DNA from 3 places in the Sphingomonas hengshuiensis genome. Region 2 is predicted to be linked to each of the others. Evidence: predicted binding sites of a transcription regulator. Region 2 holds the regulator's gene; each other region holds the start of a gene.
What was found. The regulator LexA, encoded in region 2, represses DNA repair genes until DNA is damaged. The targets are predictions, from matches to a motif close to GTTCCNCNCTTGTTCT.

Region 1: the regulator LexA is predicted to act here: its motif matches at 1,060-1,075, upstream of TS85_RS22610 (ribonucleoside-diphosphate reductase subunit alpha).
Region 3: the regulator LexA is predicted to act here: its motif matches at 5,685-5,700, upstream of recA (recombinase RecA).

Annotation. Positions count from the first base shown of each region.
Region 1 covers NZ_CP010836.1:4,936,187-4,946,594, forward strand. The annotation lists gene TS85_RS22605 (cystathionine gamma-synthase family protein) at 1-661, opposite strand, end outside; gene TS85_RS22610 (ribonucleoside-diphosphate reductase subunit alpha) at 1,175-3,106, shown strand; gene TS85_RS22615 (SPFH domain-containing protein) at 3,136-3,618, shown strand; gene TS85_RS24945 (endonuclease domain-containing protein) at 3,615-4,070, shown strand; gene TS85_RS22620 (DUF2171 domain-containing protein) at 4,244-4,513, opposite strand; gene TS85_RS22625 (hypothetical protein) at 4,657-4,992, shown strand; gene TS85_RS22630 (hypothetical protein) at 4,989-5,213, shown strand; gene TS85_RS22635 (hypothetical protein) at 5,210-5,737, shown strand; gene TS85_RS22640 (ribonucleotide-diphosphate reductase subunit beta) at 5,759-6,814, shown strand; gene TS85_RS22645 (GIY-YIG nuclease family protein) at 7,596-7,952, opposite strand; gene TS85_RS22650 (outer membrane protein) at 8,132-8,764, shown strand; gene TS85_RS22655 (amidase) at 8,897-10,408, shown strand, end outside.
Region 2 covers NZ_CP010836.1:1,952,732-1,963,139, reverse strand. The annotation lists gene TS85_RS08600 (ComEC/Rec2 family competence protein) at 1-1,253, shown strand, start outside; gene lexA (transcriptional repressor LexA) at 1,247-1,927, opposite strand; gene TS85_RS08590 (molybdopterin molybdotransferase MoeA) at 1,985-3,169, opposite strand; gene TS85_RS08585 (prolyl hydroxylase family protein) at 3,243-3,962, opposite strand; gene TS85_RS08580 (RcnB family protein) at 4,077-4,955, opposite strand; gene TS85_RS08575 ((2Fe-2S)-binding protein) at 5,065-5,571, opposite strand; gene TS85_RS08570 (DODA-type extradiol aromatic ring-opening family dioxygenase) at 5,649-6,449, shown strand; gene TS85_RS08565 (hypothetical protein) at 6,517-6,735, shown strand; gene TS85_RS08560 (class II aldolase/adducin family protein) at 6,757-7,518, opposite strand; gene TS85_RS08555 (hypothetical protein) at 7,602-8,285, opposite strand; gene TS85_RS08550 (helix-turn-helix domain-containing protein) at 8,339-9,739, opposite strand; gene TS85_RS08545 (acyl-CoA carboxylase subunit beta) at 9,839-10,408, shown strand, end outside.
Region 3 covers NZ_CP010836.1:1,594,458-1,604,865, forward strand. The annotation lists gene TS85_RS07065 (M13 family metallopeptidase) at 1-1,498, shown strand, start outside; gene TS85_RS07070 (response regulator) at 1,748-4,138, shown strand; gene TS85_RS07075 (response regulator) at 4,176-4,532, shown strand; gene TS85_RS07080 (MOSC domain-containing protein) at 4,898-5,614, opposite strand; gene recA (recombinase RecA) at 5,775-6,848, shown strand; gene TS85_RS07090 (glutathione S-transferase family protein) at 7,052-7,678, shown strand; gene TS85_RS07095 (dicarboxylate/amino acid:cation symporter) at 7,724-9,049, opposite strand; gene TS85_RS07100 (M24 family metallopeptidase) at 9,227-10,408, shown strand, end outside.

The sequences.
Region 1 (10,408 bases), 2.2 Mb from region 2:
GCGGCTTGTTCTCCCCGGTGAAGATCGCGTCGCGGCTGGCGGCGACCGCCTCGACATCGACCAGCGCGTTGGTCGGGTTGGCGGGGCTTTCGAGATAGATCAGCGCGACATGGCCGGTGGCGGCCTTGGTCAGCACCGCGTCGATTTCCGCGCGCGTCGCGCCCGCCGGGAAATCGAGCCAGTTGACCCCGAACCGGCCGAGGATGCGCGCGACCAGCGTCTCGGTCGCGGCATAGAGGGGGCCCGAATGGACGATCGTGTCGCCGGGCTTGACCATCGACAGGAACAGCGTCGCGATCGCCGACATGCCGCTGGAAAAGGCGAGCGCGTCCTCGGCCTCTTCCCACACCGCCAGCCGATCCTCCAATATCTCCTGGTTCGGGCCGTTGAAGCGCGAATAGACGAGGCCCTCGGCGCCGCCGGGGCGCTTGCCGGTGACGCCTTCGAAATGGCGCTTGCCCGCCGCGGCATTGGGGAAGACGAAGGTCGAGGTGAGGAAGATCGGCGGTTTCAGCGATCCTTCGGACAGCACCGGATCATAGCCGTGGCCCATCATCATCGTGCTGGGCCGCAGCTTGCGCCCGCCGATGCTCTCGACATTGGCCCGGGGGCGGCGGCGCGGGGTGGCGCCGGTCAGGTCGGCTTCGGTTTCGTCGGTCATGCGGGCTCTCCGGGATTTTGTGGTTGGTTATTTTTGTAACGATCCAAAAGCCGATTGGCACCCCGCCCGCGCAGGCCCCAGGGTTACCGCCGCGTTACTCATAGTGGCGGATGATTCCTCCCCCGGAAAATTTTTGCAGTTCGGTGTTCGTTCTCTTGCGTTTACGGAAGGTGCCGGAAGTCCGTGCGTCGCGGCAGTTGGCGGTTTGGCGCGTGCCGCGAACCGAGTCATTTTAGCGACGAACCGTTGACCGGCAGGGCCATTTAGCGGGTTGAACCCGGACTCGGTTTGGCACAATCTGTAGTGGTTGCATTGAGGGGCAAGCTCAAGCACTGGTAGGATCATCGCCGCGATACCATATGCGGACGACAGGTTCCCGTGCGTGGCGCCGGCGCGATGGTCACTTTTTGTTCTCGCGCAATGCGGTGCTGATGGTACGATCACAAACCGCCCCCGAGTCGGAATTAAGCGCCCCTTGCATGGGGCTTGTATGAGTCAGAGGGCGAGAGAGTCATGGAATTCAGGGACAGCGAGACCAGCGTGAACGATACCGTCGCCGAAGCCGCCGCAACCGCGCTGAAAAGCGCCACGGAAACCGTCGCCCAGGCTGCAAAGCCGGGCAAGAAGGACCAGGATTCGCGCACCATCAATCCGCGCCCCTATCCGGTCGAGGTCGACCATAGCCGCGACGCGCTGCTCACCGATTTCGGCAAGGAGACGCTGAAGGACCGCTATCTGCTGCCCGGCGAGAATTACCAGGACCTGTTCGTCCGCGTCGCCTCTGCCTATGCCGACGATGCGGGCCATGCGCAGCGGCTGTACGACTATATCTCGCGGCTGTGGTTCATGCCGGCGACGCCCGTGCTGTCGAATGGCGGCACCGGGCGCGGGCTGCCGATTTCGTGCTTCCTCAATTCGGTGCCCGACAGCCTGAACGGCATCGTCGATACCTGGAACGAGAATGTCTGGCTGGCGTCGCGCGGCGGCGGCATCGGCACCTATTGGGGCAATGTCCGCGGCATTGGCGAGCCGGTCGGCCTGAACGGCAAGACCAGCGGGATCATCCCGTTCGTGCGGGTGATGGACAGCCTGACGCTGGCGATCTCGCAGGGGTCGCTGCGCCGGGGCTCGGCGGCCTGCTATCTCGACGTGAGCCATCCGGAGATCGAGGAGTTCCTCGAAATCCGCAAACCCTCGGGCGATTTCAACCGCAAGGCGCTGAACCTGCACCACGGCGTGCTGATCCCCGATGCGTTCATGGAAGCGGTGCGCGACGGTGCCGAATGGGAGCTGAAGAGCCCCAAGGACCAGTCGGTGCGCGGCAAGGTGGACGCGCGCGCGCTGTTCCAGAAGCTGGTCGAGACCCGGCTGGCGACCGGCGAGCCGTACATCGTCTTCGCCGATCATGTGAACAAGGCGATGCCCAAGCATCACCGCGATTTGGGCCTCAAGGTCTCGACGTCGAACCTGTGCGCCGAAATCACACTGCCCACCGGCAAGGACCATCTGGGCAATGAGCGGACCGCGGTGTGCTGCCTCTCGTCGCTCAACCTCGAAACCTGGGACCAGTGGAAGGACGAGAAGGGCTTTGTCGAGGACGTGATGCGTTTCCTCGACAATGTGCTGGACGATTTCATCGCGCGCGCCGAGCCGGGGATGGAACACGCCGCCTATTCCGCTGCGCGCGAGCGTTCGGTGGGCCTGGGGGTGATGGGCTTCCACAGCTTCCTCCAGGCGCGCGGGCTGCCGTTCGAAGGCGCGATGGCGAAGAGCTGGAACCTGCGCATCTTCAAGCATGTGAAGGCGCAGGTCGACCAGGCATCGATGGCGCTTGCGGTCGAGCGGGGCCCGTGCCCCGATGCCGCCGACATGGGCGTGATGGAGCGTTTCAGCTGCAAGATGGCGATCGCGCCGACTGCGTCGATCAGCATCATCTGCGGCGGCACCAGCGCGTGCATCGAGCCGATCCCGGCCAATGTCTACACGCACAAGACGCTGTCGGGCAGCTTCTCGATCCGCAATCCGTATCTGGAAAAGCTGCTGATCGACAAGAGCAAGAATTCGGAAGCGGTGTGGAACACGATCCTTGAACAGGGCGGATCGGTGCAGCATCTCGATTTCCTCACGCCTGAGGAAAAGGATTGCTTCAAGACCAGCTTCGAGATCGACCAGCGCTGGATCCTTGAACTGGCGGGTGACCGCGCGCCGTTCATCGACCAGGCACAGTCGCTCAACCTGTTCATCCCGGCGGACGTCGAGAAATGGGACCTGCTGATGCTCCATTTCCGGGCGTGGGAATTGGGGATCAAGTCGCTCTATTATCTGCGCTCGAAGAGCATCCAGCGCGCGGGCTTTGCCGGCGGGGTGGAAGCCGACAACACGATCGACCTGCGCCAGATCGAAGTGGAGTCGAAGGATTATGACGAATGCCTGGCGTGCCAGTGAGGCGCGCGCGGCATCGTATAGCCTGAGCCATGAAGCCGCCTTCTATGTCGGTTTGGCTAAAGGACCGGCGGGCGAACCCGCCACTGGGCGGGGAAGGTCGAAGCATGAATCAGAATATCGGATGCACGCTCGCCGCGGCGGTTGTCGGCGTCATCGCACTCGTCCTCGCTATGTTCGTCTATCCGCAATATCGGGTCTATTCGCAGCGCCTTTCGGGCGAGGCCGCGCTGGCAGAAGCGCAATCGTCGCGCCAGGTGGCGATCCTCGAAGCACGGGCGAAAAAGGAAAGTGCGATTCAGCTAGCCGAGGCCGAAGTCATTCGCGCACGCGGCGCGGCCCAGGCAAACGCGATTTTGCAGAATAGTCTGGGCGGGCCCGAGGGCTATCTGCGCTATCTGCAAATTCAGGCTCTGGAATCGAGCAAGGCATCGTTGATCTATGTTCCGACCGAGGCAGGGCTCCCGGTGACGGAGTCGCGCCGCCTGAGCGCCGCGCCTGCACAGGAGCCATGATGGCGGAGCTATGCGATCGAGCCCAGCAATCTGTTCCCGCAGAGCGCGTGGGAAGGGTGAGGGGAAATGGGTGCGGCCTGACCAAGCGCCAGTTGCTGCCCGCCGCCACCGTCCAGCGATCGCGTATCCTGCGTCGCGACGCTAGCGTACCGGAGCAGGCACTATGGGCGGCGCTGCGGCGGGCGTTGCCGGCGGCACGGTTCAGGCGCCAGGTGCCATTTGGTTGCTATCATGCCGATTTTTGCTCGCATGGAGCAAAGCTCATCGTCGAAGTGGATGGGGCGACCCACGTGGCACGCCCTGCGCAGGACGAAGCGCGCACGCGCTTCTTGAACGCAGAAGGCTATCGTGTGCTTCGGTTTTGGAACAATGCGGTGATGGAAAATCTGGACGGGGTGGTTGCTGAGATAGCCCGGCATCTGCCCCCTGCATTGCGTGGGAACGTTGCGTGATACGTTCCTCTCACCCTTCCCACTGCCTACGGCGGCGGGCCCCTTCCCTCTCCCACAAGGGGAGAGGGTGCTTGGGTACCTGCGTCCCTCTCCCCTTGTGGGAGAGGGAGGGAGCGCCGAAGGCGCGGAAGGGTGAGGGGGCCGTGCAGCCCTCCTCGCCCTCCGCGTCCGGTTCAGCCCTCGGACTCTTCCTCTTCGAACGTCACCGCCACGTCGGCATTGGCGCTCAGCCGGACCTTGTCGCCTTCGACTTCGGCGACCAGGCCGAGGGGGATATAATGGTGGTGCCCCGCATGGCTGCCCTCGGCGCCTTCGATCTGCGCGCCGCTGTCCTTCTTGGTCAGCTTGATGCGGTGATGCTCGACCTTGTCGACGGTACCGACATGGACGCCGTCGGCGCCGATGATTTCCATATGCTCGCGGACGTTGCTTTCATGGCCCATGGGGTGTCTCCTTTGGTGGGTTCGGATGGCGTAACGCATAGAAGGGCGGAACGGTGCCCGGCATCGGGCATTCCCCGAATGTGCGCCTTACCTATGGCGGCGCGCGTTTTGCCCGCAATCATACCCATGGATGGGAGACCGTCATGAAGCCGTTCCGTACCGCCCTCGCCTTGTCGGCGCTCGCGCTGCTCGCCGCCTGCGCGACGCAGGTGTCGACCAGCGTCCAGCCCGCCGCGCCGGGGTTCCTGTTCGGGCTGTGGCACGGCTTCATCTTTCCGGTGGCGTGGGTGTTCTCGCTCTTCGTGCCGGACATCGCGGTCTATGCGGTGCCCAACAATGGCGGCTGGTATGATTTCGGCTATTTCCTCGGCATCTGCGTGTTCGGCGTCGGCGCCAATCGCGGGGGCCGGGTGACGCGCATCGTCTATCGCGACCGGATCGTGCGCGAGCGGCCGGGCCGGGTGATCGACCACGAATGACGCGCAGCATCGCCTTGATGGCCGGAGTGGCGGGAGTCGCGGGCGCGGCGGGGCTGGTGACGCTGGTGCGTCCGGCGCTGGCGCGGCGCGCGCTCGGGCTGCCCGAGGCGGAGGCGACGCTGTATGCGCTGCGCATCGCGGGGATGATGCTCTTCGCGCTGGGGCTGTTCCTGGGCGGGTTTGCGACGGTGTTCACGCTGGCGACGGGAGGGGCGTGGTGAGCACGCCTGTCTTCCTACTTCTGGCGTTTGTCAGCGGTACAGTCGCCATTGGCCTGCTCTTCCTGCTTTTCAAGCTGCTCGACCCGCTGCTCGATCCTTTTCTCGGAACTGAATCGAGTTTGCAGCGCCTCCAGCGTCGTCGTGATCGGCGGCTGGCGCGCGGGCAGGACCGCTATTTCGAGGAACTGCGCAGCATTGATTCGGCTATCGCCAGCCATCTGGAGATTCAGCAGGCGAGCGGAGAACGCAAATGGCGGCCACGCCCCGCCACTTGGCTCTTGTTGCCCTGGTCTCTCTTCCTCGGTGGGTGGGTGCTTGGCGTTTTCGCACCGATGGCTGGACTGGGGCCGATTCCGTCCTCGGCCACAAATTTCGGCATGAGCTGGCTGATATTGGTCGGAGCTTCGTATCTACTGGAACCGGAACCCACCATCTTTCGGATTGACTGGCAACGCTATCTGACGGGAGCCGCGATGATCGCCGTTGGCGTGGCGGCCATTGCCTCTGACTTCTCTCGTTCGTAATTCTGTCTCGGAGTAACCCCCATGTCCCTTCTCGAAGCCCGCAAGACTTACAAGCCCTTTGAATATCCCTGGGCCTATGAGTTCTGGAAGCGGCAGCAGCAGATCCACTGGATGCCCGAGGAAGTGCCGTTGGGCGAGGATTGCCGCGACTGGGCGCAGAAGCTGTCGGATCATGAGCGTAACCTGCTGACCCAGATCTTCCGCTTCTTCACCCAGGCCGATGTCGAGGTGCAGAATTGCTATCACGAGCAATATGGCCGGGTGTTCAAGCCGACCGAGATCAAGATGATGCTCGCCGCCTTCTCCAACATGGAGACGGTGCATATCGCCGCGTACAGCCATCTGCTCGACACGATCGGGATGCCCGAGAGCGAGTATGGCATGTTCCTCGAATATGCCGAAATGAAGGACAAGCACGACTATCTCGGCACGTTCGGCGTCGACAATGACGAGGACATTGCCAAGACGCTGGCGATGTTCGGCGGCTTTACCGAGGGGCTCCAGCTCTTCGCCAGCTTCGCGATGCTGATGAACTTCCCGCGCTTCAACAAGATGAAGGGAATGGGCCAGATCGTCACCTGGTCGATCCGCGACGAAAGCCTGCACTGCGAGGGCATCATCAAGCTGTTCCACACCTTTGTGAAGGAGCGCGACTGCCTGACCAAGTCGGTGCGCAGCGATATCATGGACATGTGCCAGACGACGGTGCGGCTGGAGGATGCGTTCATCGACCTGGCGTTCGAACAGGGGCCGGTGAACGGCATGACGCCCAAGGAGATCAAGAAATATGTCCGCTACATCGCCGACTGGCGGCTGGGGCAATTGGGGATGAAGCCGATCTACCTGATCGAGGAACACCCGCTGCCCTGGCTGGCGCCGTTGCTCAACGGCGTGGAGCACGCCAATTTCTTCGAACAGCGCGCGACCGAATATTCGAAGGGCGCGACGCGGGGCAATTGGAACGAAGTGTGGGATTCGTTCGACAAGCGGCAAAAGGCGAAGGTCGTGGCCGTGGCGAACGAGGATGCGGGCGATAGCGGGGACATGTTCTCGCGCGCGGGGGTTGCGGCGGAATAGGCCGAGGGGGCCAACCGTCACCCCGGCCTTGTGCCGGGGCCCACGGTGCCGCGGGGGAATTACTCCGCGGCTCCGCCCGAACCGCTTGCCGCAAGCATCCGTGACGATGACCGACGGGCGCCGCCCCTTGGCCGTTCCCTCGGCTGCCCGGTGGGCCCCGGCACAAGGCCGGGGTGACAATTGTGGGTGGCGGCGGCCTCACCACCGTCACCCCGGCCTTGTGCCGGGGCCCACGGTGCCACATCGGAATCCCCCTCGCTGCTTTGCGCGACCGCCCGCCGCAGGCGTCCGTGGCGGTGACCGACGGGCGCCGCCGCTTGGCCGTTTGCTGGCTGCCCGGTGGGCCCCGGCACGAGGCCGGGGTGACAGTTGTGGGTGGCGGCGGCCTCACCACCGTCACCCCGGCCTTGTGCCGGGGCCCACGGTGCCACATCGGAATCCCCCTCGCTGCTTCGCGCGACCGCCCGCCGCAAGCATCCGTGACGATGACCGACGGGCGCCGCCGCTTGGTCGTCCCCCGGCTGCCCGGTGGGCCCCGGCACGAGGCCGGGGTGACAATTGTGGGTGGCGGCGGCCTCACCATCGTCACCCCGGCCTTGTGCCGGGGCCCACGGTGCCACATCGGAATCCCCCCCGCTCTTTGCGCGACCGCCTGCCGCAAGCATGCGTGGCGGTGACCGACGGGCGCCGCCGCTTGGTCGTTCCTTCGGCTGCCCGGTGGGCCCCGGCACGAGGCCGGGGTGACAGTTGTGGGTGGCGGTGGTGGGGGGAAAAGCCGACCTCACCCCAATGGCGGTAACCCAAACCCCACTGCCAGGTCATTCCATTCCGGGTTCTGGCGCTCGATCAGGTTGCGCTTCCAGTCACGGCGATAGCGTTTGAGCTGCTTTTCGCGGTGGATCGCCGCGTCCATCGTCTCGGCGACTTCGAAATAGACCAGCCGGCGGATGCCATATCGGCGCGTATGCCCCGCAAAGGCGCCGTCGCGGTGCTGCATCACCCGCCCGACCAGGTTGGACGTCACCCCGACATAGAGCGTGCCGTTATAGCCGCTCGCAAGGATATAGACACAGGGGGTTCGCTCGATCACGCACCGCAGACTGGCTGCGAGTCCGTCGCGCAGCAACCCGCCGTTCATCCCCCCGCAAGAAACCGTGTCCCCAGCGCAACAGTCCCCGATTTCCGCGCTTTTCTGCACGACCGCAGTGCAACAAACGGACTCCTCGCGCTTTGAACCCCCGCCGACGCCGACTGCCCAGCGTATCCGGGCCTTTGCGGCGTCGGCCAGTTTCAACAGTGCAAAGGTCTTTCCCCAACATGCGTATCCTTCTCGCCGCGGCGCTTGCCGCGAGCCTTCCTGCCGTCGCGCACGCGCAGGACGCCTATCCGGCTGCCGATACCGGCGCCGAAACCACCGCCGCCACCACCAGTGTCGCAACCTCGCCCGACGGCTCGCGCGCCTTTGGCATCGAGCCCTATTTCGGCGTCATGGGCGGCTATGAGCAGTTCGATAACACCCGTCCCGCAGCCGGAATGCCCAGCATCCCCGGCGGTCGCGATTTCGATGGCGGGATCGTCCAGGGCGTGATCGGCGTCAACGTGCCGCTCGGGCCGCTCTTCGTCGGTGCCGAGGGCAATGCGACCAAGGGCTTCAAGGGCGATATCGACTGGGAATATGGCGTCGCCGGCCGTGCGGGCTTCCGCATCGGCGAGAGCGGGCTGATCTACGGCAAGGCCGGCTATCAGTGGGTCAATTTCGACACGCTGGGCAAGGACAGCCGCGATTATCACGACATCACGGCGGGCCTCGGCATCGAAGTCGGCCCCAAGTCGATCGGGCTGGGCGGCATCACGGGCCATTCGGGCGTTCGCCTGCGCCTGGAAGTGAACAGCTTCGGCAAGGACTTCAACAGCTTCCAGCCGATGGCGGGCATCATCGCGCACTTCTGATCCGGTAACGGAACAGCGCGCAACCGGCGGCCCCGACGCAGCGATGCGCCGGGGCCGTCTGGCATTTGCCACGGGGCTGGTGCCCGGAACGGCGTTCGCCTAGCCTATCTTCGGGTTTGATGGAGGGCGGAAATGCGGTTCTGGTTGGCGGCGGCGATACTGGCGAGCGCGGCGGTTCCGGCGGCGGCGCAGGACATTGTGACGCGCGAATTGCCCGGCAGGGGCTTTGCCGTCGAGGAAAAGTCGATCGACGCGCTGCAGGCGATGCTGGCCGCCGGGACGGCCACCAGCGCGGGGCTGGTCGACGCCTATATCGAGCGTATCCGCACGATCGACCGCGCGGGCCCGACGCTCCGCAGCGTCATCGCGGTCACCCCCGACGCGCTGGCGCAGGCGGCGGCGAGCGACAAACGGCGCAAGGCGGGCACGCTGCTGGGGCCGCTCGACGGGGTGCCGGTGCTGATCAAGGACAATATCGAGACGCGCGAATTGCCCACCACGGCGGGCAGCCTGGCGCTCGCCGCCAACGACACCAAGCGCGACGCGCCGGTGGTGGCTTTGCTGCGGGCGCAGGGTGCGGTGATCCTGGGCAAGACCAACCTCAGCGAATGGGCCAATATCCGCTCCAACAATTCGATGAGCGGATGGAGCGCGGTCGGCGGGCTGGTGAAGAACCCCTATGCGCTGGATCGCTCCGCCTGCGGATCGTCGAGCGGGTCGGGCGCGGCGGTCGCGGCGAGCCTGGCGGCGGTGGCGGTGGGGACCGAGACCGATGGATCGGTGGTGTGCCCGGCGTCGATGAACGGGCTGGTCGGGCTGAAACCCACGCTCGGACTGGTCAGCCGCACGCATGTCGTGCCGATCAGCCATAGCCAGGATACGCCGGGGCCGATGGGCCGGAGCGTCAAGGACGTGGCGCTGCTGTTCGCCGCGATGATCGGGAGCGACCCCGCCGACGCCGCAACCAAGGGCGCAGACGGCTATCGCCGCGACTATGCGGCGGGGCTGCGCGGCGATGCGCTGAAGGGCATGCGGGTCGGCTATTGGCGGCCCGAGATGGAGGCGCCGCTGGGCGCCGCGTTCGACAAGGCGCTGGACGTGCTGCGCGGGGCGGGCGCGATTTTGGTCGAAGTGAAGATGCCCGAGCTGAAGGGGCTGGGCGAGGCCGAGAGCGTGGTGCTGTATACCGAGCTGAAGGCCGATCTCGCCGCCTATCTGGCGACCACGCCGGCGGCGGTGACGGTGCGGACGCTGGCCGATGTCATCGCGTTCAACGACGCGCATGCCGATGCCGAAATGCCGTTTTTCGGGCAGGAGACGTTCTTGAAGTCGGAGAAGCTGAAGGGCCTCGATGACCCCGAATATCTGGGCGCGCGGGCCAAATCGCTGCGGCTGGCGGGGGTCGAGGGGATCGATGCGATGCTGAAGACGGGGGATGTCCGGCTGCTCGTCACCCCGACTTATGGCACGCCGTGGCTGAGCGATCCGGCGCATGGCGACCAGTTCACCGGCCCTTCGGCGAGCGAATTGCCCGCGGTATCGGGCTATCCGCATCTGACCGTGCCGATGGGGCTGGTCGAGGGGTTGCCCGCCGGGCTGTCGTTCATCGGGACCGCGTATAGCGACGGGCTGTTGCTGGGGGCG
Region 2 (10,408 bases):
TCGGCTATACGCTGCTCACCGGTGCGGAAGTGCCGACGATCCGGTCGTGCGTTGCCGCGCTGCTCGTGCTGCTGGCGCTCAGCCTGGGGCGCGAGGCACTCACGCTGCGGCTGGTCGCGGCCGGGGCGACGATCGTGCTGCTGCTCTGGCCCGAGTCGCTGGCGGGGCCGAGCTTTCAGCTCAGCTTTGCCGCGGTCACTGCAATCGTCACGATCCACGAGCATCCGCGGGTGCGGGCATGGTTCCTGGCCCGCGACGAGGCGCGGTGGCGCGGGATCGGACGCGGGCTCTGCTCGCTCCTGCTCACCGGCGTCGCGGTCGAGGCGGCGCTGATGCCCATCGCGCTGTTCCATTTCCACAAATCGGGGCTGTACGGCGCGCTGGCGAACATCGTCGCGATTCCGCTGACGACGTTCGTGATCATGCCGCTCGAGGCATTGGCGCTCGCGCTGGACCTGGTCGGGATCGGGGCGCCGGCGTGGTGGCTGACGGCGCGGGCGCTCGACCTGTTGCTGGGGCTGGCGCATGTCACGGCATCGGCGCCCGGCGCGGTCGCCGCGCTGCCGGCGATGCCCGGCGGGGCCTATGCGCTGATGGTCGCGGGTGGGCTGTGGCTTGCGCTGTGGCGGACGCGGGTGCGGATCGGCGGGCTGGTGCCGCTGGCGATCGGGGCGGGCTGGGCGCTGCTCACCCCGGCGCCCGACCTGCTCGTCACCGGCGACGGGCGGCATCTGGCGATCCGTACCGCGAATGGCGGACTCGCTCTGCTGCGCGATCGGGCCGGGGACTATACGCGGGCGATGCTCGGCGAGAATGGCGGGGTCGAGGACGATGCGCTCGCGCTCCTTGCCGACCAGCCCGAGGCGCGGTGCAGCGCCGATCTGTGCCTGATCGACGTGACCCGCGGCGGGCGGCGGTGGCGAGTCGCCGCCACGCGCAGCGGCTATCTGGTGCCGTGGAAGGCGATGATCGCGACCTGTGCCGCATCGGACCTCGTCGTGAGCGAACGCCGCTTGCCGCCGGGGTGCCACCCCCGCTGGACGGCGCTCGACCGTGTCACGCTGGCGCATAGCGGTGGGGTCGCGATTAGCTTCGCCGGGCCGCGCGTGGTTACGGTGCGGTCGGGCGGGCACCATCCGTGGATCGACCCGCCGACGGTCCAGCCACCGTTCGAAGCTGCACCCGGAGCGGCGCGGCACGATCGGCCCCGCAGAGCGATGACGCGCCGCCGCCCGGACGCCCCGCCTCAATAGCGGCGGAGCAGCCCCGCCAGCTTGCCCTGCACCCGCACCTGATCGGGGCGATAGCGCTGCGCGTCATAGGCGCGGTTGGCCGGATCGAGCCGGACCATCGCGCCTTCCTTGCGGAAATATTTGAGCGTCGCTTCGGTATCGTCGATCAGCGCCACGACGATCTCGCCGTCGCGCGCAATCTCGGTGCGGCGGATCAGCGCGTAATCGCCGTCCAATATGCCCGCCTCGACCATCGAATCGCCCGCGACTTCGAGCGCATAATGCTCGCCTGCGCCCAGCAGCGCGGCGGGCACCGGCAGCATCGTCGATCCTTCGAGCGCCTCGATCGGGGTACCCGCGGCGATCCGCCCGTGGAGCGGGATCTCGACGACGTCGTTCGCGGCGCGCGGCGGGGCCGAAGTTGATGAAGTTGATAGTAGCGCAGGCTCTTTCCGCGGTGCCGGCTTCCTGGTTTCGCCGCGTTCGGGCATACGCAACACTTCGAGCGCGCGAGCGCGGTTGGGCAGGCGCCGGATGAACTCGCGTTCCTCGAGCGCGCTGATCAGCCGGTGGACCCCCGACTTGGATTTCAGGTCGAGCGCTTCCTTCATTTCCTCGAAAGAGGGCGATACGCCGGTTTCATTGAGGCGATCGGAAATGAAGCAGATCAGCTCGTGCTGCTTGCGCGTGAGCATCGGGGTTCCTCCGTCTAGAACAGACTGGGAACGTTTATGCAATGTTCCTCCCGCTTGTCAAGCGATGCTGAGGATTTCCACCGAGTCGCCCGGATTTGCCGCCGGCGCGCCCGGCGCGCGGAGGATCAGGCAGTCGGCGGCGGCGAGCGTGCGCAGCATCGCGCTGTCCTGAAGCGGCGGTGCGACGGCCCGCCCGTCGACGATGGCCCCGCGCAGATAATCGGCGCGGGGGCCGTTGGCGGGGAGGGGCGCGCCGAGCAGGATCGGGCGCGGGACGGGGAGGGGGTTGCCGGCTCCGGCCATCCGCGCGACCAGCGGGCGGACGAAGAGCATGGCGGTGACGAACGCCGAGACGGGGTTGCCGGGCAGCCCGAGCACCACGGTGTTGCGCATCCGGCCCGCCATCACCGGCTTGCCGGGGCGCAGCGCGACGCGCCAGAAATCGAGCGCCGCCCCCGCCGCCGCGAGCGCCGGGCGGACGAGGTCGTGATCGCCCACCGACGCGCCGCCGCTGGTGACCAGCAGATCGGCATCGACGCCTGCGAAAGCTGCGGTCAGCGTCGCCATGTCGTCGGGAAGGATGCCGAGGTCGATCAGGTCGACCGGCAGATCGGCGAGTTGCGCCATGAGCATCAGCCGGTTGGTCTCGGGCAACTGGCCGGGGGATAGCGGCGTGCCGGGTGGGACGAGTTCGTCCCCCGTCGCGGCGACCGCCACGCGGACGCGCCGCGCCACCGGAAGCGTCGCATGCCCCGCCACCCCGGCGAGTGCGAGCCGGGCGGGGGTGATGCGCTCGCCTGCCGCGATGAGCACATCGCCTTCGTGGAAATCGAGCCCGCGCGCGCGGACATTGCGGCGGAGATATTGCGGCCCCTCGCCGGCAAGCGCCAGTGCGGTGCCTTCGCGCTGCGCTTCCTCCTGGACGAGCACCGTGTCGGTGCCGGCGGGGAGCATCGCGCCGGTGAAGATGCGCACTGCCTCGCCGGGGCTCGCGGTGCCCGCGAAGGGGCGCCCCGCGGCGCTCTCGCCGATCACGGTCCAGGGGCCGGGCAGGTCGGCGAAGCGGATCGCATAGCCGTCCATCGCCGAGAGATCGGCGTCGGGCTGGGTGCGGCGGGCCGTGACCGGCTGTCCCGCCCAATGGCCTAGCGCACGGGCGAGCGGGGTGGCCTCGGGCGGCAACGGCGTGGCGAGCGCGAGCAGCCGCGACTGGGCTTCGGCGACGGGGAGGAGCGGAGTCATCGCCGGCGCTTGTGCCGGTTCGGTGCGGCGACGCAAGCGCTCAGTAGGTGGAGCGTGCGCGGGGCAGGGCGCCTCAGTTCGCGTTCTCGATCCCCGGCGAGGTGTAGGTGGGGATGATGTCGCGGATCCATGGCTCTTCGCGGAACCATTTTGTTACGATGTACTTCATGCCCTCCAGCACGCGCATCCCTTCGTGGAGCGTATCGTAATTGGGGGCGCCGTCCGCCGCCATGTTGTTCCACACGACGAGCAGCCCACGCTTCGGCTTGAAGCGGATGCCGGCGCGGGGGAACCAGGTTGCGCCGCCTTCGGGCACGTCGTTGAGATAGGCCATCGCGGTCCAGGTGCGCTGGCCGCCGGTCTCCTGCATCTTTGGCCAGTAATCGCTGGTTTCGTGGAAATAGTCGCAATGCGCGCGGAACTGCTGGTTCACGGCATAGCGCTGGCCCTGGAGCGTCTCGCCATGGTCGCCGGGTATGCCGAGCAACGCGGCGATGCGCTGGTCGATCGCCCAGATCGATTCGTCCCAGCGATACAGGTCCGAACTGTGGGAAGTGCGGTATTCGGGGTCCTCGCTGGAGGCGAGCAGCGTCGACGGGCGCGAATTGCTGTCGATCATCTGGATCAGCATGTCGCATTCGGCATCGTCGAAAAAGCCGGGGACGGTGTACATCTGCGCCGTCTCGACCTTGGCGCGGCGGACCGCGGGGTCGGCATCGAGCCGCGCGGCGACGTCGCGACCGATCTTCGCGCGGGCGGGGGAGGCGCTGCCCGATACCTTGCCGATGATGATATTGCTCACGAAAGCGAATTCGCGCGGCGCCGCGCGGATTGCAAGAGGGCACGGCAAAAGGGCCCGGCGTTTCCGCCAGGCCCCCAGGTCTTGCCGGCAACAGCGCGAGTGCGCTTACCAGAAGATGTCGTAGATCGTGTCGACCACCTGGCCGGTGTAGATATCGACGAGCAGCGCGTCATTGTAATAGCGCACCCAGCGATACGGGCCGTCGACTTCGGGAAGCCGGTAATAATAGGGATCGTTGATCCAATATTGCTGCGAGAACAGGATCGAATTGAGCGTGAACCCGATCGAGAAGCGGCGATAGCCATAGCCCCAGCCATTGGGGGCATAGTAGCGCGGCAGGCGATAGAGGCTGCGGTTGCTGGTGCGATAGCCGCGCCAGTCATAGCGGCGGTCGTTGCGCCAGCTGTTGTTCCAGCGGCCGCCGTTGCGATCGTTCCAGCTGCGGTTGTTGCGGTCATATTGGCCGCGCCCGCCGTTCCAGCCGGGATTGCCGCGATCATATTGGCCGCGATTGCCGCCATTCCACTGGTTGCGATCGCCGCGCCCGTCGCGGTTGCCGTTCCACTGGCCATCGGGGCGCGGGCCGCGATTGCCGCCGTTGAACTGGCCGCCGTCCGGACGCCCACGATCGCCGCCATTCCACTGGCCGCGGTCAGGGCGCGCACCGCGATCCGGGCGCGCGGCGCGGTCGCCACCGTTCCACTGGCGCTGTTGCGGCGCCGCCTGGGGCTGTTGCTGCGGCTGGGCCTGGGGCTGGCGCTGCGGGCCGCGATCGCCACCGTTCCACTGGCGCTGCGGTTGCGGGGCGCGGTCGCGCTGCGGCGCGCTCTGGCGCCACTGGCCGCGATCGGGGCGCGACTGCTGGCCGCTCGACGCACCGGAGTCGGCGCGGTTGCCGCGCCCACGCTCGCCGCGATCCTGCGCCAGTGCAGGCGGGACCAGGGCCGTTGCGGCGATGATCGCCGCGAGCAATGCTTTCTTCATCTGATGCGTCTCCGCGGGACCGGCAATGGCCGGGCCACCTGCATTCCGATTAGGCCCCGCCGGATGAGCGGTTGCTGAATTGCGGTGAAAGCCGATTGAAAGAAAAGGATCAATCGCTCGGCTCGACGACTTGGCTCGGCGCGTCGAGACTGACCGGAGCATCCCCGCGCGCGATCCGCGCGGCATCGGTTATTGCGCCGATGAGCCGCGGATAAATGCCGCAGCGACAGATATTGGGGATGCCCGCCTTGATATCTTCTTCGGACGGGTTGCGATTGTTTCGCAACAATATCGACGCGGCCATCACGATTCCGGGGATGCAATAGCCGCATTGCGGAACATTGGCGGCGATCAGCGCCTGTTGCACCGGATGGCTGCGATCCTTTGACAGCCCCTCGATCGTGGTGACGAAATTGCCTTCGAGCGCGCCGATCGTCTCCTGGCACGCCAGCCGCAGCGTGCCGTCGACATCGACCGCGCACGCGCCGCAATCGCCGGTGCCGCAGCCATATTTGGTGCCCGTCAGGTTCGACGCATCGCGCAGCGCCCAGAGCAGCGGCGTGCGCGGGTCCATCCTGTACTCGACCGGCTGGTTGTTGACGGTGAAGCGAGTCATGGCCTGTGTGTAGCGGGAAACATGCCGTTTCCGAAACCGGCATTGTACCCGCATCGCCGGCGCGCGACATCAGTGCGATGACGCTCCCCACTCTCTTCATCCCGCATGGCGGCGGCCCCTGTTTCTTCATGGACCCTGAGGGCGGTCCGCCCGACCCGATGTGGCAGCCGATGCAGGCCTATCTCGCCGGGCTGATCGGATCGCTGGCCGAGCGGCCGCGCGCGATCCTGCTCGTCTCGGGGCATTGGGAAGCGGCGCAGGTCACGATCCATGCCGGCGACGGGCACCCGCTGCTCTATGATTATGGCGGCTTCCCCGAGCACACCTATCGCCTGCGCTGGGACGCGCCGGGTGCGCCCGACGTCGCGATGCGGGCCAGGGCATTGATCGAGGGGGCAGGCTTCCCCGTGGGCGTCGAGACGGCGCGCGGATGGGACCACGGCGTGTTCATCCCGATGATGGTTGCGGTGCCGGGCGCGGACATCCCGCTGGCGCAGCTGTCGCTCCGCCGCGATCTGGATCCTGCCGCGCATATCGCGATCGGGCGCGCGCTGGCGCCGCTGCGCGACGAGGGGGTGCTGATCGTCGGGTCGGGAATGAGCTTTCACAATATGCGGGCGTTCGGGCCGCAGGTGACGCCGGTCGCCGATGCGTGGGACGCAGCGCTGAGCGAGGCCGTCACCGATCCCGATCCCGTGCGCCGCGCCGAGCGCCTCACCGCGTGGGAGGACCTGGCACAAGCCCGCTTCGCCCATCCGCGCGCCGAGCATCTGCTGCCGCTGATGGTCGCGCTGGGAGCGGGTGGGGCGGACCCGGCGCGGTGCGACTATCGCGATCACGTCATGGGCTGGACCGTCAGCGGATATCGTTTCGGCTAGCTTCGCGCCGTTGCGGCGCCGATCTGCCTATAAGGAGGGTTGGAGTACGCAAACGGAGCGGACATAGATGCTGAGCGAAAAACCGCGGTTCATCGAATTGATGGCGATCAATGGCGAGCCGATGCTGGTGAATCTTGCCTCGGTCCGGTCGGTGTCGGCGATCAATCTGGCGGGCGCGGAGATGGGGGTGATCGTGTTCGACAAGGATCACGAAGTCGTCGTGGGCTCGACCGTCGCACAGGTGATCAAGGCGATCGCCGGTCCGCCGATCATGATGGGTGACTGAACGCGCGGAGCGGTCGGGTCGCTATTCGCGCCAGCTCGTATCGATCCGGTCGACCAGCCGCACCATCGCCGCAAAATCGGCCGATCCCGGCCCGCCCGGCACCTGCGCCATGTGCACGTCGCGCTGGTGGACCGCGACCACGGCATCGGGGACGAGCAGCGGCGTGCCCATCGATGCCGTCGCCACCTGGATCTCGCATGCGCGCTGCAGCGCCCAATGCTTGATGAACGCCTCGGGCAGGGTTTGCCCCATCACCAATATGCCGTGATTGCGCAGCAGCATCACGCGCTTGTCGCCCAGATTGGCGAGCAGCCGGGCGCCTTCCTCGTCGCGCACCGTGACGCCTTCGAAATCATGGTAGGCGATCTGGCCCGCGAAATTGCACGCATAGAAATTGGTCGGCTGCAGCCCGCCCTCGACCGAACTCACCGCCATCCCCGCCGTGGTATGGCTGTGCATGATGCAATGCGCGTCGGGCAGATGGCGGTGGAACAGCGCGTGCTGGACGAAGCCGGCGCGGTTGACCGGATGGGGCGATCCGTCGAGCGTATTGCCGTCGATATCGATCTTGACGAGGTTCGACGCGTTGATTTCGCTGAAATGCAGCCCGAACGGGTTGATCAGGAAGGCACCTTCCTGGTCCGGGACCTTCACCGTGATATGGTTGTAGATCATCTCCGACCAGCCGAGCATGTCGAAGATGCGGTAGCAGGCGGCAAGCTGCTGGCGCGCCTCCCATTCGGCTGCGCTGACCTGCGGTTTGGTTGCGAGCGCGGTGGCCATGAACCCTCTCCGAAACTGTTTTTAGAGGGTCGGGTATGGCACGACGGCCCCCTATTTGACAACCTTCAGTTCGCCCTCCGCATTCAGGGTAGGGTGCCCGGTGACCCGCCGATGGCAGCGACCGACGACGCTGGGCCACCCGGTAGCATTTTTGGAAGCGCTGCGAGGAGCGTAAGCTTGCAAAGGCGGTACCGCCAATCTGCGCGCGCATGGTTGTAGAAACCGAAGCAGGCAATCGCCCCAATGATCGTCCAGAGGCTGAGTGAGAACTTGCCTGTCAGGGCAGCATCGAGCGATATTATCACCAGAACTACGTAGAATGTTCTGAATAGCTTCTGCCTGCTTTCGAGCGCTTCGAGCAGTGACGCCGCAGACGGGCTATTGAGACGTAAATAGTCGTAAAAGAAACTCTTGTTTGAGAACTCCGGTGCCGCTGAACTAACATACGCTGGGTGTGCCTTAATCATCTGCTGTTTGACATTATCCATGGAGCCTTCGAGCAGTTCGACGCGTTTCGCATGTTTCGGCCGGACGAAGAGCGCCACTGTAGGCTCGTGAAGCCAGTCAAGAGTCGCTCCGATAGCGTACGCCAAACTGCCAACGCCGTAAGCGGCAGCAGCGAATACCAACGTCGTTACGCCACCATCGTCGGTTGCGATCAAGTCCTTGATACTGTGGAGTTCCATCGCCGCATATAACAGGACGACGCCAGGCATTAGCACCGCGAGGAAATCTTTAGCGCCTAAGGAAAGATTGCCCGCCCTCATAACAGCCTCCCGCTTTTTTCGTTGGGATGCTTGTACAATAACTGATCGTTACTCTAACGCAATAGATACGGAACGATCGTGCGCCGGTCGGCATCGATCTCGATCACCGATCCCGCCGGCGGGAAGGCGCGCTGGTCGCAGTCGAGGCGCGGGCAGATGCGGCAGGAGGCGCCGATCGGCGTCGCGGCGCCGCCGGGGCGCAGCGCGTCGGCATAGACGAAGTCGGCGGCATGCGCCTCTTCGCAGCCCAAAGCGACGGCATAGCGGCGCGGTGAGCGCGTATAGCTGCCCGAGGGCTTCACCAGCCCCTTCGCCATCGACACATAGCGCGTGCCGTCGGGCATCTCGGCAAGCTGGACGAGGATGCGATCGGGGATCGCCACCGCTTCATGCACCACCCAGAGCGGGCAGGCGCCGCCCAGCGCCGCGAATTGCAGCCGCGTCGCCGAATGCCGCTTCGTGATGTTGCCCGCCATGTCGACGCGGCAGAAGAAGAAGGGCAGCCCCGCCTCGCCGGGGCGCTGGAGCGTCGACAGGCGGTGGCACGCTTGTTCGAAGCTCACCCCGAAGCGCTGGCGCAGCCGGTCGATATCGTGGCGGACGTCGCGCGCGGCGCTGCGGAAGCGGGCATAGGGCATCAGCAGCGCGCCCGCGGCATAATTGGCGAGGCCCACCGACAGCAATTCGCGCGAGGCGGGCGCGGCGAGCCCCGATCGATCGATCACCAGCCGCATCTCGTTCGCGAATTCGTGGCGGACCAGCCGGTGCGCGAGCAGGAAGGCGCGGCTTTCGGGGGGCAGGCCGCCGGCGATCGTAAGCGTGCGAGCGGCGGGATCGAAATGGCTGAGCTGGCTGCCGCCGCCGTCGCCGGCCAGCACCGCGATGCCATGCCAGCGCAGCAACCGCGACTCGAGCCCGCCAATCCCCTCGTCGACTGCCTCCGCCAGCACTTCGGCCGAGCGATCGATCGCGTCGATATAATTGCCCTCGGCCTGGAACCAGTCGCGCACTTCCTCCCAGGGCAAAGGCGCGGCGTCGCCCGATCCGCTGTCGAACCGGTCGTCGAGCACGCGAAGCTGCGCCTGGCTGCGGCGATAGGCTTCGTGGAGCGCGACCAGCCGCCGGGCGAGCAGCGGCTGTTGCTCGAGGCCGCGGCGGACATCGGCTTCGTCGATGCGGTCGGCGGGGATGCTGCTGTCGGTCGCGGCGTCGATCGTCCGGAGCAGCGCGCTGGTCTCGCTCTGCGCGCCGATCTCGCTCGCTTCGAGCGGGAATTCGCGGGCGAGCGCGAGCAGGACGATGTCAGTGATCGGGCGGTCGTTATTCTCGATCTGCGACAGATAGGGCACCGAAATGCCCAGCCGCGCGGCCATGCTCGCCTGGCTGAGCGACAGGCGGCGGCGAAGGTCCCTCAGGCGAAAGCCTTCGAACAGGCGGCGACGGGGGGCGGCCATCGGCGCAGTATATTCTGCAAACGTCGGCGCTGCAACTTTGCAACATTGCATTTGCATGGGGCTGCTGGCCCTGTGCATGAGCCCGCCCAGGAGAAACGCATGTCCTCGACGATCCAGGAGCTTGAGCGCCGCCGAGCCGCTGCCCGACTGGGCGGGGGTCAGAAGCGGATCGACGCGCAGCATGCCAAGGGCAAGCTGACCGCGCGCGAGCGGTTGGAAGTGCTGCTCGATCCCGGCTCGTTCGAAGAGCTGGACATGTATGTCGAGCATAATTGCACCGATTTCGGGATGCAGGACCAGATCGTCCCCGGCGACGGCGTGGTGACCGGCAGCGGCACGATCAACGGGCGGCTGGTCTATGTGTTCAGCCAGGATTTCACGGTGTTCGGCGGATCGCTGTCCGAACGCCATGCGCAAAAGATCTGCAAGGTCATGGACACCGCGCTGAAGGTCGGCGCGCCCGTGATCGGGCTCAACGACAGCGGCGGCGCGCGCATCCAGGAGGGCGTCGCGTCGCTCGGCGGCTATGCCGAGGTGTTCCAGCGCAACGTGCTGGCCAGCGGCGTGGTGCCCCAGCTCAGCCTCATCATGGGGCCGTGCGCAGGCGGCGCCGTCTATTCTCCCGCAATGACCGACTTCATCTTCATGGTGAAGGATTCGTCGTACATG
Region 3 (10,408 bases), 360 kb from region 2:
GGGCGGGCTCGGCATGCCCGACCGCGATTATTATTTGTCGAAGGACCCCAAGCTCGCCGAGGCCAAGGCGGCCTATCTCACCCATTTGACCAACGTGCTGACGCTCGCGGGCGAGCCCGATGCCGCGCGCCGTGCGGCGGCGATCCTCGCGCTGGAGACGAAAATCGCCGCGGTCCACTGGACCAACGTCCAGAACCGCGATTCGAACAAGACCTATAACAAGATGACCGTCGCGCAGCTGGCCAAGCAGGCGCCCGGCTTCGACTTCGCCGCCTATTTCGCCGGCATCGGCGCGCCCGTCGATACCGTGATCATCGGCCAGCCCAGCGCGATCACCGGCATCGCCCGCATCGTCGCCGCAGCCCCGGTGGGCGTGCTCACCGACCAGCTCCTCGTCCGCAGCCTCGACACCTTCTCCGACGTGCTCCCCGCTGCGTTCGACAAGGAGAATTTCGCCTTCTTCGGCACCGTCCTGTCGGGCACCCCCGAGCAGGAGGCGCGGTGGAAGCGCGCGGTCGACTTCACCACCGGCGTGCTGGCCGACGATGTCAGCCAGATCTACGTCGCCAAATATTTCCCGCCCGAGACCAAGGCGGCGGCGGACAAGCTGGTCAAGAACGTCATCGCCGCGATGGACGTCCGCATCGACCAGCTCGACTGGATGACGCCCGAGACCAAGGTGAAGGCGCACGCCAAGCTCGCCGCCTTCACACCAAAGATCGGCTATCCCGATCGCTGGAAGGATTATTCGGCGCTGCGTATCGTCGCGGGCGACGCCTTCGGCAATAATCTGCGCGCGAACAACTGGGCGCATGAGGAGAATATCGGCCATCTCGGCAAGCCGCTCCAGCGCTGGGAATGGGGGATGACCCCGATGACGGTCAACGCCTATGCCAATTTCGGCATGGTCGAGATCGTGTTCCCCGCCGCGATCCTCCAGCCGCCCTTCTTCGATCCGCATGCCGACGATGCCGTGAACTATGGCGGGATCGGCGCCGTCATCGGCCACGAGCTGAGCCATCATTTCGACGATCAGGGCGCCAAATATAATGGCGAGGGCCGGCTGACCGAATGGTGGTCTCCCGCCGACACCGCAGCGTTCAAGGCGCGTACCGACGCGCTGGTCGCCCAATATGACCAATATGCGCCGCTGCCGGGGATGCATGTGAAGGGCGAACTGACGCTCGGCGAGAATGTCGCCGACCTTGCCGGGCTCACCCTGGCCTATGACGCGTATAAAAAGGCGCTCGACGGCAAGCCCGCGCCGGAGATCGACGGCACCACCGGCGATCAGCGCTTCTATCTCGGCTGGGCGCAGGTGTGGCGCCGCAATTATCGCGAGGCGAATTTGCGCCAGCGGCTGCTCACCGACCCGCATTCGCCGTCACAGCAGCGCGCCTGGGTCGTGCGCAACCTCGATCCCTGGTACGGCGCCTTCGCCCCCCAGCCGGGCGCGAAGCTGTTCCTGACGCCCGAGCAGCGCGTGCGCATCTGGTAAGTGGGTTTGGCCCCCTCCACGCCCGGCGGCGGGGAAGGGGCCGTCGTCACCCTCACCCTTCCGCGCCTTCGGCGCTCCCTCCCTCTCCCAACGGGAGATGGACTTCTCCCTCTCCCGTTGGGAGAGGGAGGGAGGCGCGCAGCGCCTGAAGGGTGAGGGCGACGCGAATTCAAACGCGATCACCCCGCGCCGCCCCGCAGGCGCCAGAGACCGCTTGACCCGGCGGGAGCGACCGAACATCGGTACGCGATGGCGAGCTTGCCCTCTTCCCCTGCGCAGCCCCCGCATGCGCTGCTCCCGTTGCTCGCTGCCGTGCTCGCCGGGTTCGCGGCGGCGGCGGTGGTGCTGCTGACGCTGGGGGATCGCGCGGTCGCGATCGGCTTTGCCGGCGCGGGGCTGATCGCGGCGGGCGGGCTGTTCGGCGCGCGGCGGCTGTTCCGCTCCGATACCGGCGCCGAGCCGCGCACCGACTGGTCGGTCGCGCACGCGCTTGCCGCGGCGTCCGACGATGCGCTCGCGGTCACCGACCGCGCCGGGCGGCTGGTCTGCGCCAATGCCCGCTACGAAGCCTTGTTCTCGGGCTGGCCGACCCCGCCGACGCTTCCCGTCGGCGATGCCGCGGTCGCGGCACTCGGCGCCGCCGCGCGCGCGGCGTGGCGCGATGGGGCGGGGGCGTGCGACGCGCTCCAGGTATTCGGCGTGCTCGTCCGCGCGCAGGTCACGCGGATCGGCGAGGAATCGCTCGTGTGGCGCTTCGTCGGCGCACAGCCGCTCGATCTCGCCGCGCGCGTCCAGTCGCTGATCTTCGGCCCCACCGGCGATCGGCTCGGCGCCGCCGGGATCATGGCGGTGCTGCTCGGCCCCGATGGCCGCGTCCGCGCGGCGAACCGCGTCTTCTGCCTGCGCGCGATGGGCAATGGCGATTCGCCTGCCGAGGGCCGCGATTTCGCGCGCTTCCTGATCACCGACACGCGCGGCTTCGTCCGGTTCGAGCGCGAAGGGTTGGGCGGCACCCCGCTGCGCGTCCTCCAGATTCCGTTCCTGGAGGGCGAGGAGGCGCCGTTGCTCGTCGCGCTGCTCGACGAGGAGCAGCCGAGCACCGTCACCCCCGCGGTCGGCGCCAGTGCCGCGGCGCATCTCCGCTCGCTGATCGCGCTGCTGCCCTCGGGGCTCGCGCTGGTCGATCGCGACGGGCGGTTCGTCAGCATGAACGACGCCTTCACCCGCGCCGCGCGCGTCAATGCCGCCGCGCCGCCGCTCTATCCGGGCGATCTGGTGGTGCGCGAGGACAAGGCGGCGGTGGCCGATGCGATCCGGCGCTTTGCTGGCGGCGCGGCGCAATCGGCGGAGATGACGGTGCGGTTCACCGACGCCCCCGACGATCCCGTCGCGATCACGATCGCCGGCGCGCGCGGGCTGGGCGATGCCGCGGTGCTGATCAGCCTCAAGGATTCGGGCGAGGAGGGCAAGCTCAAGCGCCAGGTCGCACAGGCGACCAAGATGCAGGCGGTGGGCCAGCTCGCGGGCGGCGTCGCGCATGATTTCAACAACATCCTGACCGCGATCATCGGGCATTGCGACCTGATGCTGATGCGCCATTCGCCCGGCGACAGCGATTATGACGACATCCAGCAGATCCGCGCCAATTCGAACCGCGCCGCCTCGCTGACGCGCCAGCTCCTCGCCTTTTCGCGGCAACAGACGCTGCGCCCGCAGGTCCTCCAGCTCCCCGACGTCATTTCCGAAGTGTCGAACCTGCTCAAGCGGCTGCTGGGCGAGACCGTCCGGCTTGAGATCAAGCATGGCCGCAATCTCGGTCCGGTCCGCGCCGATCCGGGCCAGCTCGAACAGGTCGTGGTCAATCTCGCGGTCAACGCCCGCGACGCGATGCTCGCCGCCAATCCCAATGGCGGCGGCACGCTGACGATCGAGACGATGGCGGTGTCGGGTTCCGAAATCCGGCGGATGGACGAGGAGGTGCTGCCCCATGGCGACTATACCGCGCTGCGCATCGCCGATACCGGCGCGGGCATCCCCGCCGACATCCTGCCCAAGATTTTCGAGCCCTTCTTCACCACCAAGGAAGTCGGCAAGGGCACCGGGCTGGGGCTCTCGACGGTCTATGGCATCGTCAAGCAATCGGGCGGGTTCATCTTCGCGGGCAATGGCGCGGGCGGCGGCGCCGAGTTCATCATCTATCTGCCGGTCCACGCCGCCGCCGAGGCGCAGGTCGCCAAGGTGCCGGTCGTCAAGGAAAAGCCCGCCGACCTGTGGGGCAGCGGCACGATCCTGATCGTCGAGGACGAGGACATGGTCCGCGCGATCGCCGAGCGCGCGCTGACGCGCCAGGGCTATACCGTCCTCACGGCGGAGAATGGCGAGGCGGCGCTCGAGCTGCTCGACCGGATCGAGCGCCCCGACCTGCTGATTTCCGACGTGGTGATGCCGCTGCTGGACGGCCCCAGCATGGCGCGGCAGGTGCGCAAGCGCTATCCCGACCTGCCGATCCTGTTCATGTCGGGCTATGCCGAGGAGCAATTGCGCCGCTCGATCGCGCTCGACAATGTCGGCTTCCTGCCCAAACCCTTTTCGGTTCAACAGCTTGCCGAAGCAGCGCGCGACGTTCTCGCTCCGAAATAACTTGGCGCGGGGGCGATTTCCTGCAACAGCACCGCGCATGCCTGCACCGTCGAAAATACTGATCGTCGAAGACGAGCCCCTCATCGCGATGATGCTCGAGGATTTCCTCGACGCGCTCGACCGCGAACAGGCCGGCAGCGCCGATACCGTCGCGGGCGCGCTGGAGCGGATCGCGGAGGGCGGGATCGACGCCGCGATCCTCGACGTCAATCTGCGCGGCGGCGAGCAAAGCTGGCCGATCGCGGCGCGGCTCGCCGAACTGGGCATCCCCTTCGTCCTTGCGACGGGCGGGGCAGGCGACATGATCGCCCCCGAATATCGCGACCGCCCGATATTGTCGAAGCCCTTCACGATGAACGGCGTGGAAAAGGCGCTCGACGGCCTGGCGGGCTGAGTCGGGGGCTCTCTGGCAGGAAGAAGGTAGAGGTTCGCGCAGAGGCGCAGAGAAGGTTTTTTGCACGCGAAGGCGCGAAGCCGCGAAGCGCTATAAGGGCGGCTTAGAGCATGATGGCGATACATAAACCCGTTCGTGCTGAGCTTGTCGAAGCACAGTGAGTCTCACTGCCCTTCGACAAGCTCAGGGCGAACGGTCAGGGATGGATCAAGCTGATGCCATCCAACGCTAGCTGCCAAACGAAAGCGAAGCCAAAAGCGTCTAAAATCTTAGCGCCTTCGCGCCTTCGCGTGGAAACCCCTTCTTCTCTGCGCCTCCGCGCCTCTGCGCGAACCACACTCTTCTGTTTCGCTACCGCACCCCCCTCAATCCACCACCCGCACCACATCCCCCAGCCGGATCAGCCCCGGCCGCGCCGGCGTCGCGTACAGCCCATAAGCGTTCCCAAAACCCTGCGCGATCGTGCGCAGCACGCGCGGGTCCTTGGCGCCCGTATCGGGGCAAATCGTCGTCAGCACGCAGCGCGCGATCGGGTCGGCGCATTGCACCAGCGCGCCGTCCTCGGGCGGACCGAACGCCAGCCGCAGCCCCTGCCACTCGCCCGGCGACAAATCGCTTTCGATCAACACGTTGGTCCGAAACCGCCGCGGATCGAGCGCCTCGCCATGCGCCGCCTCGACGCGGGCATGGCCCGCGGTCGTCTGGATCGACACCGGCATCGCATCATACACCCCGCGCGCGACCTGGATCAGCGCCACCGGCTCGCCCGCCGCGGTTTCCAGATGCGCGCGCAGCAGCGGGTCGTGGAGCGGCAGCACCGCGCCGTCCGGCGTCTCGACGAGCACCGTCGCGCGCTTCGGCAGCGCGGGGTCGCTGAATCGCGCGGCGTGGAGCACCATCGCGGGCACTTCGCGCGCGGTCAGCCAGGGGAAGCGCGTCCCGTTGGCGGCGCGGACGAACGCATATTGGCGGTCGCCCTCGATCCCCTGCCAGTCGAGTTCGGCGACCGCCAGCGGCTCGCCGGCCATCGACTTGACGGGGAAGCGGTGGAGCGCTGCGACATGGCCGACGATACGGGTCATGCCGCGTCGCTACACGTCCTGCCGGGGCCTGCAAGTCGCGCCGCCGGGAACATTTCGTGAAAATATTTGCGTTCCACTCTTGTTCCACGAGAACAAACGCGATACGAAGCCGTCTTAGATTGAACGCGCACTGCAAAGCTTCTAGCGACGGGGACTATAAATGGCCGCTTCCCTCAAGGTGATCGACAACAAAATGGCTCCTCCCAGCACCGACAAGCAAAAGGCGCTCGACGCCGCGCTCGCCCAGATCGACCGCGCCTTTGGCAAGGGCAGCGCGATGAAGCTCGGGTCGAAGCCGGCGATGCAGGTCGAATCGATCTCGACGGGCTCGCTCGGGCTCGACATCGCGCTCGGCGTCGGCGGGCTGCCGCGCGGGCGCGTGATCGAAGTCTATGGCCCCGAAAGCTCGGGCAAGACCACGCTGGCGCTGCACGTGATCGCCGAGGCACAGCGCGGCGGCGGCACCGCGGCGTTCGTCGATGCCGAACATGCGCTCGACCCGGTCTATGCCAAGAAGCTGGGCGTCAACATCGACGAACTGATCGTGTCGCAGCCCGATACCGGTGAGCAGGCGCTCGAGATCGTCGATACGCTGGTCCGCTCGAACGCGATCGACGTGCTCGTGATCGATTCGGTCGCGGCTTTGGTGCCGCGTGCGGAGATCGAGGGCGAGATGGGCGACACCCATGTCGGCCTCCAGGCGCGGCTGATGTCGCAATCCTTGCGCAAGCTCACCGGCTCGATCAGCCGCTCGCGCTGCATGGTGATCTTCATCAACCAGCTGCGCATGAAGATCGGCGTGATGTACGGCAATCCGGAGACGACGCCCGGCGGCAACGCGCTCAAATTCTACGCCTCGGTCCGCCTCGACATCCGCCGCACGGGCCAGATCAAGGACCGCGAGGACATTGTCGGCAACAGCACGCGGGTAAAGGTCGTCAAGAACAAGGTCGCGCCGCCGTTCAAGCAAGTCGATTTTGACATCATGTATGGCGAGGGCATCTCCAAGATCGGCGAGATCCTCGACATCGGCGTCAAGGCCGGGCTGGTCGAGAAATCGGGCGCGTGGTTCAGCTATGACAGCGTCCGCATCGGCCAGGGCCGCGAGAACGCCAAGACCTTCCTGCGCGAGAATCCGGAGCTGTGCAGCCGGCTCGAAGCCGCGATCCGCAGCCGCACCGATCAGGTTGCCGAGGGGCTGATGGCGGGGCCGGACCCCGAGGACGATCTATAAGAAACTATCGGCCGCTCCGATGGGCATGCGCGCATCGGCAGTGGTCACGGGCACGACCCACGGGAAATCCCGGCGCATTGCCCTGCGCCGGGATTTTCGCTTTTGTCGCGCCCGGGCCAGGGGCATAGAGCGCGCAGAGGGCCGCTATGGGCAAGGTTCGAGAAGTTCCGAACCGTCGCTCTCCCGGCAAGTCAGGAGCCGTCATGACGCTGATCGTCCACCATCTCGAAAATTCCCGCTCGCAACGCATCCTGTGGCTGCTCGAGGAACTGGGGCTGGCCTATTCGGTCAAGCGCTACGAACGCGACAAGAAGACGATGCTCGCCCCGCCCGAGCTGAAACGCGTCCACCCGCTCGGCAAGTCGCCGGTGATCGAGGACGATGGCCAGGTCGTCGCGGAGACGGCGGCGATCGTGGAATATCTGGTCGAGCGCGCCGACGGCCGGCTCGGCGCCCCCGCGCATCGCGACGATGCGCTGCGCTATCGCTTCTTCCTCCATTATGCCGAGGGCTCGCTGATGCCGCCGCTGCTCGTCAAGCTGGTGCTGATGCGCGTGCCGCTGTTCGGCAAGGTGGCGCAGAAGAAGTTCCAGCCGATGATCGACGTCCATCTCGACTATATCGAGGCCGAGCTGGCGCAGCGCCCCTGGTTCGCGGGCGCCGACTTCACCGCCGCCGACGTGATGATGAGCTTCCCGCTCGAAGCCGCCGTGTCGCGCGCGGGCGCGACGCAGGGCCGCCCGCACATCGCGGCATGGCTCGAGAAAATCCACGCGCGCCCGGCCTATCAGGCCGCGCTCGCCGCGGGCGGTCCCTATGCCTATGCCTGACCCGCACGCCGGGGCCGCGCCACGCGACCCCGGCGCCGCACCCGCTCAGGTCTTCGGCTGGGCATAGTCCTGGAAGCTGTCGGCGTCGGTGGTCGGGCCGTGCGGCAGCACCACCGTCTCCTCGGGCGCCTCGGGCGTGTCGAGCTGCCCCTCCCAGCGCGCGACCACGGTCGCCGCGACGGCATTGCCGATCACATTGGTCGCGGTCCGCCCCATGTCGAGGAAATGGTCGACCGACAGGATCAGCAGGATCCCCGCCTCGGGAATGTTGAAATGCGCCAGCGTCCCGGTGATCACCACCAGGCTGGCGCGCGGCACCCCGGCAATCCCCTTGCTGGTGATCATCAGCATCAGCAGCATCGTGATCATCGTCCCCCAGTCGAGCACGATGCCGTACGCCTGCGCGATGAAGATCGACGCGAAGGTCATGTACATCATCGACCCGTCGAGGTTGAACGAATAGCCCAGCGGCAGCACGAAGCTCGCGATTCGCGGCGGCACCCCGAACTTGTCGAGCGCCTCGAGCGTGCGCGGATAGGCGGCTTCGGACGACGCGGTCGAGAAGCCGAGCAGGATCGGATCGCGCAGATAGCGGATCAGCTGCCCCGTCCGCGGCCCCACCACGAGGAAGCACGCCCCCAGCAGCACCGCCCACAGCACGAACAGCCCGAGATAGAAGCTGCCCATGAAGAACAGCAGGTCGCCGACCACGCCCACGCCCTTGGTCGCCAGCGTCCGCGCGACCGCGCAGAACACCGCGACCGGCGCAAACAGCATGACATAGCCGGTCACCGTCAGCATCACGCTGACCAGGGCTTCCAGTCCCTGCAACAGCGGCTTGGCCTTTTCGCCGACCGCCGCCATCCCCACGCCGAAGAACAGCGAGAAGATCACGAGCTGGAGGATGTCGTTGGTCGCCATCGCGTCGATCGCGCTGGTCGGGATCAGGTGGACGAAGAATTTCGCCGCGTCGAACCCCGATCGGTCGACGCCGCTCGACGCCGCGACATCGGGCAACGGCAGGCCCAGCCCGACGCCCGGCTGCAGCAGATTGACGAGGATCAGCCCCAGCGTCAGCGAGATCAGGCTGGCGCACACGAACCAGAAGAACGCCTTCAGCCCCACGCGCCCGATCGCCCCGGTGCCGCCCATATGCGCGATCCCGACGACCAGCGTCGACACCACCAGCGGCGCGATGATCATCTTGATCAGGTGGAGGAACATCTGCGTCGGAATGTCGAGATAGCGCGCAATCTCGGCCAACCGCGCCGTCCCCGCGCCGCCATCGTCATAGGCGTGGTTGAGCCCCCAGCCGATGAACCCGCCGAGCAGCAGCCCCGCCAGAATGAACCACGTCAAACGCTTTCCCACGAACTTCCCCTGACTCGCACGCCATGTCTTCGGCGCGGGCAACGAAGGGGATTGTCGCGGCGCGGTCAAGCCTTGCGTGGGATTGGCGCGCGCTCGGCGGTGCGCGATGGGGGATTGCGGCGCGGCCGAAAGCCGCCCTATCGCGGGGGATACAGGACACGCGCGGGAGATTTTGTGATGCTGAAACTCGATCGTCGGCATCTGCTCGCCGGGGCTGCCGCATTCCCCTTGCTCGGCGTTTCCTCGCTGCTCCGCGCCGCCGAACCCGACCTCGCCGATCTTCAGGACCTGACCACCGACGCGCAGCCGATCGGCGCCGACGAACGCCGTACCCGCATCGCTCGCGCGCAGGCGCTGATGCGCGCGCACGGGATCGGCGCGGTGCTGATCGAGCCGGGGTCGTCGCTGGTCTATTTCACCGGAGTCCGCTGGGGCCGCAGCGAGCGGCTGACCGCCGTGATCCTGCCGGTCGAGGGCGAACCGTGCATCGTCACGCCGTTCTTCGAGGAGCCTTCGGTCCGCGAAAGCCTCGGCATCCCCGCCGAGGTCCGCGTGTGGCAGGAGGATCAGGACCCGCTTGCGGTCGTTGCGGGCTTCCTGCGCGATCGCAAGCTCGCCGCGCGCCCGATCGGCATCGAGGAAACCGTCCGCCATTTCGCCGTCGACGGCCTCGCCCGCGCGCTGCCCCGCGCCCGAATCGTCTCGGCCAATCCCGTCGTGCGCGGCTGCCGGATGATCAAGACCGCGCCCGAAATCGCGCTGATGCAACGCGCCACCGACGTCACGATCGCCGCCTATCGCTGGACCTATCCCCGCGTCGAAGCGGGCATGACCCCGGCGCAGATCGCCGCGCTGATGTCCGCCGCCACCCGCAAGCTGGGCGGCACCAACGACTGGAACCTGATCCTGCTCGGCGAAGCCGCCGCCTATCCGCACGGATCGGGCAAGCCGCAAAAGGTCGTGCCCGGCGAAGTCGTGCTGATGGATTGCGGGTGCAGCGTCCAGGGCTATCAATCCGACGTCTCGCGCAGCTTCGTGTTCGGCACGCCCCGCGCGGAGCAGCGCAAGGTCTGGGACCAGGTCGCGCGCGGCCAGCAGATCGCGCTCGCGGCGGCGCGACTCGGCACGCCAGCGGGGGCGGTCGATGACGCGGTGCGCGGCTATTACACGTCGCTGGGCTATGGCCCCGACTATCGGCTCCCCGGCCTGTCGCACCGCACCGGCCATGGCATCGGCATGGACGGGCACGAGCCGGTCAATCTGGTGCGCGGCGAGAAAACGCCGCTCGCGCCGGGCATGTGCTTCTCCAACGAACCCGGCCTCTATCTGCCCGGCAGCTTCGGCATCCGGCTGGAGGAT